Regions from separate parts of the Allofournierella massiliensis genome, predicted to be linked through region 3. Evidence: predicted binding sites of a transcription regulator. Region 3 holds the regulator's gene; each other region holds the start of a gene.
What was found. Region 3 encodes HrcA, which represses chaperone genes, less so after heat shock. Its sites were predicted from a motif close to TGTTAGCACTCNNNNNNNNNGAGTGCTAACA; they were not measured.
Positions count from the first base shown of each region.

Region 1: htpG (molecular chaperone HtpG) is a predicted target of HrcA. The motif match lies at 2,489-2,519, and genes of this name have one in related genera.
Region 2: ACESYO_RS13705 (co-chaperone GroES) is a predicted target of HrcA. The motif match lies at 2,331-2,361, and genes of this name have one in related genera.

Region 1 covers NZ_CAXSWZ010000001.1:214,085-218,531, reverse strand. Annotated here, with positions in the region: gene ACESYO_RS01050 (response regulator transcription factor) at 1-26, opposite strand, end outside; gene ACESYO_RS01045 (GntR family transcriptional regulator) at 555-929, shown strand; gene ACESYO_RS01040 (ABC transporter ATP-binding protein) at 934-1,788, shown strand; gene ACESYO_RS01035 (ABC-2 transporter permease) at 1,785-2,441, shown strand; gene htpG (molecular chaperone HtpG) at 2,564-4,447, shown strand, end outside.
Region 2 covers NZ_CAXSWZ010000031.1:93-4,539, reverse strand. Annotated here, with positions in the region: gene ACESYO_RS13720 (DUF421 domain-containing protein) at 1-152, opposite strand, end outside; gene ACESYO_RS13715 (diacylglycerol/lipid kinase family protein) at 324-1,295, shown strand; gene ACESYO_RS13710 (ABC transporter permease) at 1,362-1,886, opposite strand; gene ACESYO_RS13705 (co-chaperone GroES) at 2,409-2,696, shown strand; gene groL (chaperonin GroEL) at 2,771-4,405, shown strand.
Region 3 covers NZ_CAXSWZ010000006.1:1,590-6,036, reverse strand. Annotated here, with positions in the region: gene dnaK (molecular chaperone DnaK) at 1-1,553, opposite strand, end outside; gene ACESYO_RS04535 (nucleotide exchange factor GrpE) at 1,631-2,236, opposite strand; gene hrcA (heat-inducible transcriptional repressor HrcA) at 2,233-3,261, opposite strand; gene ACESYO_RS04525 (stage V sporulation T C-terminal domain-containing protein) at 3,481-4,023, opposite strand; gene ACESYO_RS04520 (ABC transporter ATP-binding protein) at 4,152-4,447, opposite strand, start outside.

The DNA of each region.
Region 1 (4,447 bases), on a different contig from region 3:
TAGCCGCTGACGCCCGGCAGCATGATATCCAGCAGAATCAGATCATAGTGGCCGACCTCGATTTTATCCGCTGCGGTATCGCCATCCCAACAGGGTCAGCTCGATCAGCTCGGCAATGGGGCGTTCATCGTCAACAATCAAAATGGGATTCATTGGGGTTCCTCTTTTCTCTGTTCCAGTGCGGATATCCGCCCTGTGATTTGATGATATCCGGGGTTCGTATCCAAATTGTATCATGTTCTTATCCAACCGGGTTGTTTTGGCGTTTTTTCAGATTTTTCTTTTCAAGCCTTGACAACCGTGTATATACGCGTATATACTGTATATGTCAGATATGTACAGTCTGGCAAAATCAAAGGGCAGCACCGCATCATTCCAGGTGGTGGAGCGCGCCGGAAAATTTTTCGTGAGATGAACCAAAAAGCGCAGGCAATCCTTGGCTGGATTGGCGAGCATTTTTGGAAAATATCACGGAAAATTTTGGCGTGATACGCCGCCTGAGCCACCAGGCTTGAATGGTACGGTGTTGCCCAAAGGGAAAGCGAGGAATACTGATGGAGATCTACATCAGCAATTCCAGCCCAAAGCCAATCTATGCCCAGATCACCGACCAGATCCGCGCCGCCATCTTCGACGGCCGGCTCAAGGAAGGCGACGCGCTGCCCAGCATCCGGCTGCTGGCCAAGGAGCTGCGCATCAGCGTGATTACCACCAAACGAGCCTATGAGGATCTGGAAAAGGCCGGGTTCATCAACACAGTGCCCGGCAAGGGCTGCTTCGTTGCACCCCAGAATATGGAGCTGCACCGGGAGGAGACCCTGAAAAAGATGGAAGGATACCTGCAACAGGCGGTGGACACCGCGCTGGCCGGGGGCATCAGCAAGGCGGAGGTGCTGGCAACATTGAATTTGTTGTTGGAAGGAGACTGATCCTATGGAAAACGCGATCTGCATCCGCGGCTTGTGCAAGCATTACGAGGATTTTTCGCTGGAAAATCTGGACCTGACCGTGCCCACCGGCACCATCGTGGGCTTTGTGGGCGAAAACGGTGCGGGTAAAACCACCACGCTGAAGGCCATTTTCGGAGCCATCCGCACCGACGGGGGCAGCATTGAGGTGCTGGGCTGCACCGACCCCGACCGACTGGACAAATCCCAGATCGGCGTGGTGATGGAAGATTCCTTCTTTTACGAGACCCTCACCCCACGGCAGGTAAACAGCATTATGAAGAGTTTGCAGCCCGGCTGGGACAGCGCCGAATTCGCCCGGCTGCTGGAGGTCTACCAGCTGCCCGAGAAAAAGCTCATCAAGGATATGAGCAAGGGCATGCGGATGAAGTTCCGGCTGGCCACCGCTCTGGCGCATAAACCCAAGCTGCTGATTCTGGACGAAGCCACCAGCGGCCTGGATCCGGTGGTGCGCGGCGAGGTGCTGGACTACCTGCGGGACTACATTCAGGACGAAAGCCACAGCGTTCTGATGAGCAGCCACATCACCAGCGATCTGGAAAAGGTGGCGGATTCCATCGCCTACCTGCGCAAGGGGCGACTGCTGTTCCAGATGGACCGGGACGAGCTGCTGGAAAAGTACGGCGTTCTGCGGTGCAGCCCGGAACAGCTGGAAGTACTGGACAATCGGCTTAAAGTCGCCACACGCAAAACCGGCTTTACCTGCGAAACGCTGGTCAGCGATGCAGCGGCCGCCCGCCGGGCGCTGCCGGACGCGGTAATTGACCGGGCCAGCATCGAGGACATCATGCAGTTTTATACCGGGAGGGATGCACAATGATCGGCCTGCTGAAAAAAGACTTCTTCATTCTCTGGCACGCTTACCATAAAAATCTGGCCCTTGTTCTGGTGCTTTACAGCGTCATGGCTCTGGCGATGGATCTCACCTTTATGGTGTTCTTCTTTGCCTGGATCTCCGGCTTCTATATTCTGAGCGGACTGACCATCGACAATTATTCCAAATGGGATCTGTACGCTGCCAGCCTGCCGGTGAGCAAGCGGCAGATCGTAGGCGCAAAGTTTATCCTCATCACCCTGGCGCTGCTCATCAGCTTTGTAATCGGCACCCTGCTGTGCGGTCTGCTGACTCTGCTGAAGGGTACTCCTTTTCTGGAAAACCTGCTGAGCCTGTTTGCGGTATCCTTTGTCTGCCTTGCCTACTTCGGCGTTTCTCTGGTGCTTTCCTATAAATATGGCGTGGAGAAAGCCCGCACTGCGGTGCTGCTGGCCGCTGCGGCGGTGTTCGGCTGTCTGTTCGCGCTGGGCAAGCTGGATCTTTTGCAAAGCTTTGCCCTGCCCGGTCTGCTGCAAACGCTGTTTCTGGGGGATCTGGCCATTTGGGGCTGGGCTGTGGTGATGCCGGTGTGCTGCATTCTGGTGTATCTGCTCTGCTGGGCCATCGCCACCCGCATTTACAGCCGCAAGGAGTTTTAAACTTTTTGTGAACCCTCTTGCAGTTTTCTTCAAAAAGGTGTATATTAGATTAGCACTCAAACATAACGAGTGCTAATCTTTTTTGTTTTACAATACTTTTTCATAAAAGGGAGCGTTCAATCATGGCTGTAAAAGAATTTAAGGCCGAAAGCAAAAAGCTGCTGGACATGATGATCCATTCCATCTATTCCAACAAGGAAATTTTCCTGCGTGAGCTGATCTCCAACGCCAGTGACGCCATCGACAAGCTCTATTTCAAGAGCCTGACCGACCACAGCGTCACCACCAAAAAGGAGGATTATCAGATCCTGCTGGAGCTGGACAAGGAAAACCGCACCCTGACTCTGACCGATAACGGCATCGGCATGACCAGGGAAGAGCTGGAAGAGAACCTGGGCACCATCGCCCGCAGCGGCAGCTTGGACTTCAAGAAGGACAACAAAGCCGAGGACATCGACATCATCGGTCAGTTCGGCGTGGGCTTCTACTCCGCCTTCATGGTTGCCAGCCGCGTCACCGTGATCAGCCGCGCCTTCGGCAGCGACACTGCCTGGCAGTGGGAGAGCACCGGTGCTGAGGGTTACACCATCACCGAGGCTGACAAAGAGGACGTGGGCACCAAGATCATCATGGTGATCAAGGAAAACGCCGAGAACGAGAACTACGATGAGTTCCTGGACGAGTACAATCTGGTGCACATCGTGAAGAAGTACAGCGACTATGTGCGCTACCCCATCCGCATGGAGCGTGAAAAGACCCGTGCTAAGGAGCGCCCCGCCGACGCCGGTGAGGATTACAAGACCGAGTACGAGACCTACACTGAGCTGGAGACCCTGAACAGCATGGTTCCCCTGTGGAAGCGCAGCAAGAGTGACGTAACCGACGAGGAATATAATCAGTTCTACAAGGATAAGTTCTACGACTTCACCGATCCTGCCCGGGTAATTGTGAGCCGCACCGAGGGCACCGCCACCTACAATGCTCTGCTCTTCATCCCCGGCCATGCCCCCTTCAACTATTACAGCCGCGACTACGAAAAGGGCCTGCAGCTGTATGCTTCCGGCGTGCTGATCATGGACAAGTGCGCCGACCTTCTGCCCGATCATTTCAGCTTCGTGAAGGGCATTGTGGACAGCCAGGACCTGAGCCTGAACATCAGCCGTGAGATGCTGCAGAAGGACGGCCAGCTCAAGCTGATCCGCAACAGCCTGGAAAAGAAGATCAAGAACGAACTGAACGCCATGAAGAACAACGACCGTGAGAAATACGACGAGTTCTTCAAGAGCTTCGGCCGCCAGCTGAAATTCGGCTGCTACGAGAGTTACGGTGCCAACAGCGACCTGCTGAAGGATCTGCTGCTGTTCCACAGCGCCAAGGAAAACAAGCTGATCAGCCTGCAGGAATACGTGGATAAGATGCCCGAGGATCAGAAGTACATCTACTACGCTGCCGGTGATTCCACCGAGCGCCTGGCCAAACTGCCCGCCGCCGAGCTGGTGCTGGACAAGGGCTACGACCTGCTGCTGCTCACCGAGGATGTGGATGAATTCTGCCTGCAGGTGCTGCGCCACTACGGCGAGAAGGACAAGGAGAAGGAATTCAAGAACATTTCCAGCGGCGATCTGGGTCTGGAATCCGAAGAGGAAAAGAAGGCCGCCGAAGAAGCCAGCGAGGCAAACAAGGACCTGTTCGAGGCCATGAAAACCGCTCTGGACGGCAAGGTGACTGCTGTGCGCCTGTCCACCCGTTTGAAGAGCCATCCCGTTTGCATCGCCAGCGAAGGCCCCCTGAGCCTGGAGATGGAAAAGGTGCTGAGCTCCATGCCCAACAGCGGCGACATGCCCGCCCCCAAGAGCGAAAAGGTTCTGGAGCTGAATGCTTCTCACCCGGTATTTGAGACTCTGAAGAAGCTTCAGGCAGACGGCGAGACCGAAAAGCTGGGCAAGTATGCGAACATCCTGTACAATCAGGCGCTGCTCATTGAGGGCATGCCCATCGAGGATCCC
Region 2 (4,447 bases), on a different contig from region 3:
GCAATGGATCCAATGGTGATACTGGTTACATAATCAAACAGACTCATCTGGCTGATCTGACGTTGTCCAACCAGCTTACACAAACCAAACAGAACCACGATGGAAACCAGACTTGTAATGGTGATTTTTCCCACTTCAGCAAAGATCTGCATAACATCCGGCCTTTCTTGCGGCGCAGCCGCATTGTCCTGCAATGAGTATGGGCAATCCGGAATCAGGTTATTCATCGGCATTAATACTTGGCGGCGACGACTGGATTTTGTATAATAAGGGCATCACATCAATATCAAAGCGTTAAATGCGCTGACAGGAGGGCGTAGCCGTTGCGGCATGTTTTTATTGTAAATCCCGTTTCCGGCAAGGCGGATGCCAGCGGTTTGCTGGTTCCGCGGATTATTCAGGCGGCGGCACAGCAACATCTGAATTACCAGATTCTTCTAACGGAAAAACCGGGCCATGGTGTGGAACTGGCACAGCGGCAGGCAGAACAGGAAGGCCCTGTTCGGCTGTATGCCTGCGGGGGAGACGGAACTTTGAATGAGGTGTTGCGCGGAGCCTATGGCCATGCCAATGCACAGGTTGCCTGCGTGCCTTGCGGCAGCGGAAATGACTTTGTGCGAAACTTCGGCGGCAGCGCGCCATTTCTCAATCTGGAGGATCTGATTCAGGGCGAAGCGGTTCCCATGGATCTGATTGAAACCGATCAGGGGATTGCAGTGGCCATCTGCTCCGCCGGACTGGATGCGCAGGTAGCATACGGCATTCCGAAATTTCGCCGTATCCCGCTGTGCGGTGGTTCCATGGCATATAAACTGTCCATCCTTCAGGCAGTGAGCGGGCCGCTGGGGCATCGGCTTCGCATCTGTGCGGATGACGAGATCATCACCGGAGATTTTCTGATGCTTGCGCTCTGCAACGGCTCCACCTACGGGGGCGGCTTTCTGGCTGCACCTCATGCCTGTATGAATGATGGCTTTCTGGAGCTGATTCTGGTTCGAAAAATCGGCCGGCTTCAAATTGCCCGCCTGATTGGCGACTATCAGAAGGGCCTGCACATGCAGGGGGATCAGGTAGCTCCGGCCTATCGCGATATCATTCTGGCCAGAAAGGTGCGCCGCCTGCAGTTGGACACCCTTGACGGCCGTCCCATCGTGGTAACGAGAGACGGGGAGTGCGCTCCCTACAGCAGTCTGCGGGCACATGTGCTTCCCGCTGCCGCGCAGATTGTGCTGCCTCGTTCCGTTCTGGATACAGAACTTTCCGCATTGTGCAAAGATGTTGTCTTCAACAGATAAAACCAAAAACGGCAGCGTGAAGGAGCTGATCCTGTCACGCTGCCGTTTTTCTTTACAAAAAAGAAGTTACAGCTCATTGACTGTTTCGGTTACGGACATCCGCTGAATCCGCCGGACAGGCGCCCAGACTGCTGCTGCGGCTGCAAAAAGCACAAACACAAAAACCACGACCAGACGGCCGAACGGGAATTGCCACACCGCATAAGGGAAATGCTTCAGAATCAGAAAACCATAGAGCAAGCGGCTCAGTGGTAATCCGACCGCACAGCCTGAGACACAGCCGGTCAGGGCATAGGTGAACGCCTGAGCGGCAAGCATTCTGGTAATTTGCTGTTCATCCATACCCACTGCCCGCATTGCGCCGTATTGTCGGATTCTGGCAGTCACGCTCATGGAAATGCAGTTGACAATGTTGAGCACGGCAACCAGTGCGATAATGCCCAAAAAGCCATACACGCAGGCGGTAAAGGCCAGATAGGTTCCGCGGGTGCTCTGTTCTCGCCTGTCGGTCATAGCCCATCCGTTTTCCTCCGCCAGCTGGCGGATGGCCTCCACTGTTTCGTCCGGCACATCTGCCGAAGTTTGAATCATCAGCAGGGCATAATCGGTTATGCCGGTCAAACGGACAAAAGTTTCATCGGAAACAATCAGAGTAAGCTGCCCTCCGGTTAACCCATCGGAACGAAAAGGATCGTATTTCAAAAGCCCTGCAATTTCCAGGCGTTCTGTTCCCAGCATCACGGTGTCACCGTTTTCCCAGCTGCAAGTCGGATCCCAGGCCGCAAGGGCAAAGCTGCTGTCGCCATATACCCGTGGCCGACCCGGAAAAATACTCTGCGTCCTTCCTCTTTCGACACTCGCAAGCAAAAGAGGTTCAGCAAAGCGAAGGCGGGTATTGCTAAAAACAGGGAAGAAGCGCAGAAAAAGAGCGCAGCGAACGGTATAATGGAATTCTACAGGGCATAATCATGGTTTGTTCACAAAAATTTTTTTATTTATCCACTTGATTTTTGATGGAAGAGCGACTAAAATATACATTAGCACTCAGGGAGAATGAGTGCTAAACAAATTTTTGTTATCATAAAATTTATTTTGAATAGGAGGATATCTTCCATGAAAATCAAGCCTCTTGCAGATCGCGTTGTGATCAAGACCGTTGAAGCCGAAGAAACCACCAAGAGCGGCATCATCCTGGCCGGTTCCGCCAAGGAGAAGCCCCAGGTGGCCGAGGTTCTGGCAGTTGGCCCCGGCGGCATGGTAGATGGCAAGGAAGTGGAGATGATCGTCAAGGTAGGCGATAAGGTTCTCACCAGCAAGTACTCCGGCACCGAAGTGAAGGTGGACGGCGAGGAATGCACCATCGTACGCCAGAGCGATATTCTGGCCATCGTGGAGGAGTAATCTTCCGATCTGCGTTAAAACATCGACTGATCGAATGCGCACTGCGCATCCTGCAATAAAAGGAGAGATTCATTATGGCAAAACAAATTCTGCATGGCGAGGCTGCCCGCAAGGCCCTTTCCGCTGGTATTGATACCCTGGCTGACACCGTCCGCATCACCATGGGCCCCAAGGGCCGCAACGTGGTGCTGGGCAAGAAGTTCGGCAGCCCTGTGATCACCAACGATGGCGTTACCATCGCCAAGGAGATTGAGCTGAAGGACGTGTTCGAGAACATGGGCGCTCAGCTGGTGCGTGAAGTCGCCACCAAGACCAATGACATCGCGGGCGACGGTACCACCACCGCCACCGTTCTGGCGCAGGCTCTGGTACACGAAGGCATGAAGAACGTTGCTGCCGGTGCCAACCCCATGGATGTAAAGCGCGGTATGCAGAAGGCTGTTAAGGCCGCTGTTTCTGCCTTTGCTGCCAACAGCAAAAAGGTAGACGGCACCAAGGACATTGCCCGTGTTGCCACTGTTTCTGCTGATGACGCCGCTGTCGGCGAACTGATCGCGGAAGCCATGGAGAAGGTTACTGCCGACGGTGTAATCACCATCGAGGAGAGCAAGACCGCCGAGACCTACTCTGAAGTTGTGGAAGGCATGCAGTTCGACCGCGGCTACATCACTCCCTACATGGTAACCGATACCGAGAAGATGGAGGCCGTGATCGACGATGCCTACATCCTGATCACCGATAAGAAGATCAGTGTAATTCAGGACATCCTGCCCCTGCTGGAGCAGATCGTCCAGAGCGGCAAGAAGCTGGTCATCATCGCCGAAGACGTTGAGGGCGAGGCTCTGTCCACCCTGATCGTGAACCGTCTGCGTGGCACCTTTACCTGCGTGGCCGTTAAGGCTCCCGGTTTTGGCGACCGCCGCAAGGAGATGCTGCAGGATATCGCCATTCTGACCGGTGGCCAGGTCATCAGCGAGGAGCTGGGCTACGACCTGAAGGAGACCACTGTTGATATGCTGGGCCGTGCCCGTCAGGTCAAGGTGACCAAGGAAACCACCACCATCGTGGATGGTGCCGGTGCCAAGGAGCTGATCAAGGAGCGCGTGAACCAGATCCGTGCCCAGATGGAAAGCTCCACCAGCGATTTCGACCGTGAGAAGCTGCAGGAGCGTCTGGCCAAGCTGGCCGGCGGTGTTGCGGTAATCCGCGTGGGCGCTGCCACCGAAGTGGAAATGAAGGACAAGAAGCTGCGCATTGAGGACGCCCTGAACGCCACCAAGGCTGCCGTGGAAGAGGGCATTGTGGCCGGCGGCGGCACTGCTGCCATTAACGCCATCCCCGCTGTACAGAAGGTATGCGATGAGCTGGAAGGCGACGAGCGCACCGGCGCCCGCATTGTGCTGAAGGCTCTGGAAGCTCCTCTGCGCCAGATTGCTCAGAACGCCGGTCTGGAAGGCAGCGTTATCATCGACAAGATCCTGAGCTCCGGCAAGTCCAACTACGGCTTTGACGCTCAGAAGGAGCAGTACTGCGACATGATCGAGGCCGGCATCGTGGATCCCACCAAGGTAACCCGTTCCGCTCTGGAGAATGCGGCCAGTGTTGCTTCCATGGTTCTGACCACCGAGAGCCTGGTTGCCGATGAGCCCGAGCAGCCCGCCGCTGCTCCCGCTGCCCCCGACATGGGCGGCATGGGCGGCATGTACTAAGCTGCAAAGCAGCCTCATAAAAAGCTCGAAAGACCGGCATGC
Region 3 (4,447 bases):
TCGGTCTGGAACACCAGCTGATCGGCGCCGTTGCGGGTGTCGATCTCCTCGCGCTTCTTCTTGTCCTCGGCGGCAAACTGCTCGGCCTCACGAACGGCCTTGTCGATGTCGTCCTTGCTCATGTTGGTGGAAGCGGTGATGGTGATGCTCTGCTCCTTGCCGCTGCCCAGATCCTTGGCGCTTACATGCACGATGCCGTTGGCGTCGATGTCGAAGGTAACCTCGATCTGAGGCACGCCACGGGGAGCGGCGGGGATGCCGTCCAGCTTGAACATGCCCAGGCTCTTGTTGTCGGCAGCCATCTCACGCTCGCCCTGCAGCACGTTGACTTCAACGCTGGGCTGGTTGTCGGCGGCGGTGGAGAAGATCTGGCTCTTCTTGGTGGGGATGGTGGTGTTGCGCTCGATGATCTTGGTGCAGACGCCGCCCAGGGTCTCGATGCCCAGGCTCAGAGGAGTAACGTCCAGCAGCAGGATGCCGCCGACCTCCTTGTTCAGCACGCCGCCCTGAATGGCAGCGCCGATGGCAACGCACTCGTCGGGGTTGATGCCCTTGAAGGGCTCGCAGCCCATCTCCTTCTTAACGGCTTCCTGCACGGCGGGGATACGGGTGGAACCGCCCACCAGCAGAACCTTGCCCAGATCGCTGGGGCGCAGGCCGGCGTCCTGCAGAGCCTTGCGTACGGGAACCATGGTGCGCTCCACCAGATCGGCGGTCATCTTGTCGAACTGGGCGCGGGTCAGGGTCATATCCAGATGCTTGGGGCCGGTAGCGTCGGCGGTGATGAAGGGCAGGTTGATGGCGGTGCTGGGCACGCCGGACAGCTCGATCTTGGCCTTCTCGGCGGCTTCCTTCAGGCGCTGAGCAGCCATCTTGTCGCCCCGCAGGTCGATGCCGTTCTCCTTCTGGAACTCGTCGGCCATCCAGTCGATGATGCGCTGGTCGAAGTCGTCGCCGCCCAGGTGGGTATCACCGTTGGTGGCCAGAACCTCGGTCACGCCGTCGCCCATCTCGATGATGGACACATCGAAGGTGCCGCCGCCCAGGTCGTAAACCATGATCTTCTGGTCGTTGTCCTTGTCGGCGCCGTAAGCCAGAGCCGCAGCGGTGGGCTCGTTGATGATACGGCGCACGTTCAGGCCGGCGATGGTGCCGGCGTCCTTGGTGGCCTGACGCTGGCTGTCGTTAAAGTAAGCGGGCACGGTGATCACGGCCTCGGAAACGGTCTCGCCCAGGTAGGCCTCGGCGTCCGCCTTCAGCTTGGCCAGAATCATGGCGCTGATCTGCTGGGGGTTGTAGTCCTTGCCGTCGATGGAAACCTTGTAGTCGGTGCCCATGTGACGCTTGATGGAGCTCACGGTGCGCTCGGGGTTGGTGATGGCCTGGCGCTTGGCCACCTGGCCGACCAGACGCTCGCCGGTCTTGGTGAAGCCCACCACACTGGGGGTGGTGCGGGCACCCTCGGCGTTGGCGATCACAACGGGCTCGCCGCCCTCGATAACGGATACACAGCTGTTGGTAGTACCCAGGTCAATACCAATAATCTTGCTCATAATCTATTCCTCTCCTTCTCGAATCGTATCAGAATGAAGTTGATTGTTTTTATCAAAAAGCCGGTTGGCTTTTCTGCTTATTCAGCCACCACAACGGTAGCATGGCGGACGACCTTGTCGCCCAGTTTATAGCCCTTCTGGAACACCTGCACCACGGTGCCGCTCTCCTGCCCTTCGGCAGCGGGCTGCTGCATCACGGCGCTGTGCACCTCCGGGTCAAAGGGAAGGCCCAGTGCGGGGATCTCCTCCACCTTGAGCACCTTGAAGGCAGCGGCCGCTTTGTCCAGCGTCATCATCACGCCTTTTTTGTAGTTCTCGTCGGTGGTGGGGGCGTTGGCCGCCATGTCCAGCGTATCCAGAATGGCCAGAATCTGGCTCACCGCGAAGCCCACGCCGTTGTTGAAGGCGGCGTCCTGCTCGCGGGCGGACCGCTTGCGGAAGTTTTCGTACTCGGCGGCGGTGCGCAGCAGCTGATCCTTGGCGGCGCTCAGCGCGGCCTCGGCGGCAGCGGCTGCTGCCTTTGCGGCCTCCAGCTCGGCGGCCAGATCCTTTTTCTTTTCCTTGCCGTGCTTTTTCGGCTCCTGCCCGGCGTTTTCTTCCGGGGTGCCGGTTTCAGCGGCTTTGGTTTCCTCCGCGGGCTGCTCTTCGGGCTGCTGCGCGGGGTTTTTCATCTCTTCGCTCATGTATTGTCCTCCTGCGCCTTGCCGGCCATACATTCGCCGAGCTTCAAGGCATAATATTCCAGAATGGGGATCAGCTGTTCAAAGGGCATCCGTACCGGGCCCAGCAGCGCGATGGCTCCCGTGAGCCCGCCGCCTGCCAGATACCGCTTGCCCATCACACAGAGGCCGGGCATGGGGTTTTCCATGTCCTCCCCCAGCAGCACCGAGGTGCGGCCGGTGGGCGGGGTGATGAACCGGCCCGCCTTTTCCTGATCGGCGAACAGCTCCAGCACACCGGGCAAACAGCCCTCCAGCTGGGGCCAGCGCAGCAGATACTGCTGGCCCTCCAGATAGGTGCGGGCCTTGGCGGCCTCACACAGCAGCGCCGCGGCGGCCTGCACCACCGGATACAGCGCCGGGCCCTTTTCGCCCATGCTGGCGGTCACAGCCGCCAGCCGCTGGGCGCTCAGATCCGCCGGGGCCACAAAGGCCAGCCCCCGGTTCAGGGCCATGGCAACCAGCTGGGCGTCCTGCCGGGAAAAACCGGTTTCCAGCCGGGCCACCCGGGTGCGTACCCCGCCAGCACTGGTCACGCCCAGCACCGCGGCGGAATACCGGCCCACCTGCACCACCTCGAAATGGGCGATGCGCAGATCGTCCGACCGGGGGGTGGTGGCGGCCACCGTGTAACCGGTCTGCTCCGCCAGCGCCTTGGCCGCGCCCTCCGCCAGCTTATCCGGCTCGTAGTCCAGCCGGGCGAACACCTGATCGATCTGGGCCTTCTGGCGGGCGCTCAGCCCCGCCTTGGGCTGCATCAGATGATCCAGATAATACCGGTAGCCCTTGGCGCTGGGCACCCGGCCCGCGCTGGTGTGGGGCTGCTCCAGCAGGCCCAGCTTGGTGAGGGCGGCCATCTCGTTGCGCAGCGTTGCGCTGGAGACCGCCATGTCCAGATACTGGCTCAAAAGACCCGAGCCTACCGGTTCGCCGCCCTGGGTATACAGGGCAACAATCGCTTCCAGCACGCGCTGCTTTCGATCATCCATCGGCACAGGTCCTCACCTCTTTTTGTTCTTTGTTTAGCACTCTATGTTCCCGAGTGCTAAGTCTATTTTACTCCATTTTATACGGCTGTCAAGGGGGTGCGCAAAAATTTTAAAAGTTTCATGCTTTGTTCACAATCTGCCATAATTCCCCTGCTTGGGCAGGGCAAAACAAAGGCTCCCGCCGCCCCGCAGGGGCGTGGGAGCCGAAAAACTGGCGCTTCAGGCCTCCACCTGCTTTGCCAGAAAGGCCGCCGCAATCTGCAATGCGGCCTGCTCCGGCTCGCCGGGGCGGGCGCTCTTGTCAGCCGAGAGCAGCAGCACCGCGCCGGCCACATCGCCCCCGGCCAGCAGCGGGCAGGCGGCAAGAATGTGCCGGTCGGCCCCCTCGCAGGGGAACACGCACTCCTCGGCCTTGCCGCTGTGCCAGAAGGGCTTGCGCCGGTCCATGATGCGCTCCAGCGGGATGCTCACGCCCCGCTCCTGATACTCCCGCTTTGCTGCGCCGGCGGCGGCGATGATGCTGTCCCGGTCGCAGACCAGCGCGGTCAGGCCCAGTATTTTGTGCAGGGCCTCGGCGTACTGGGCGGCAAAGCCCGCCAGCTCGCCCATGGGGGAATACTTTTTAAAGATGACCTCCCCGGCGCCGGTGGTGAAGATCTCCAGCGGGTCGCCCTCCCGGATGCGCTGGGTGCGGCGGATCTCCTTGGGGATCACCACCCGGCCAAGATCGTCGATGCGTCTCACGATTCCTGTTGCTTTCATGGCAGACTCCTTTTTGGATTGGTATTGTAATTCGTAGTATCTGCCAGAATTTCCAGTTTATGCACCCGCAAGCGAAAAAAGCCCCCGGGCGGCGAACTGCCGCCCGGGGGCTCTGCTCAAAACGTTATTTATTCCGCGCCTACCATGCCGTTCCACAGCCGGTAGTACACGCCCTGCTTTGCCAGCAGCTGTTCGTGGGTGCCCTCTTCCTCGATGCCCTCGGCCCCCAGCACCAGAATGCGGTCCGCATGCTGGATGGTGGTCAGCCGGTGGGCGATGGTCAGGGTGGTACGGCCCCTGGCCAGCTTCTCCAGGCTCTTGCCCACCAGCACCTCGCTCTCGTTGTCCAGCGCGCTGGTGGCCTCGTCCAGAATCAGGATGGGCGGGTTCTTCAAAAATACCCGGGCAATGGAGATGCGCTGCT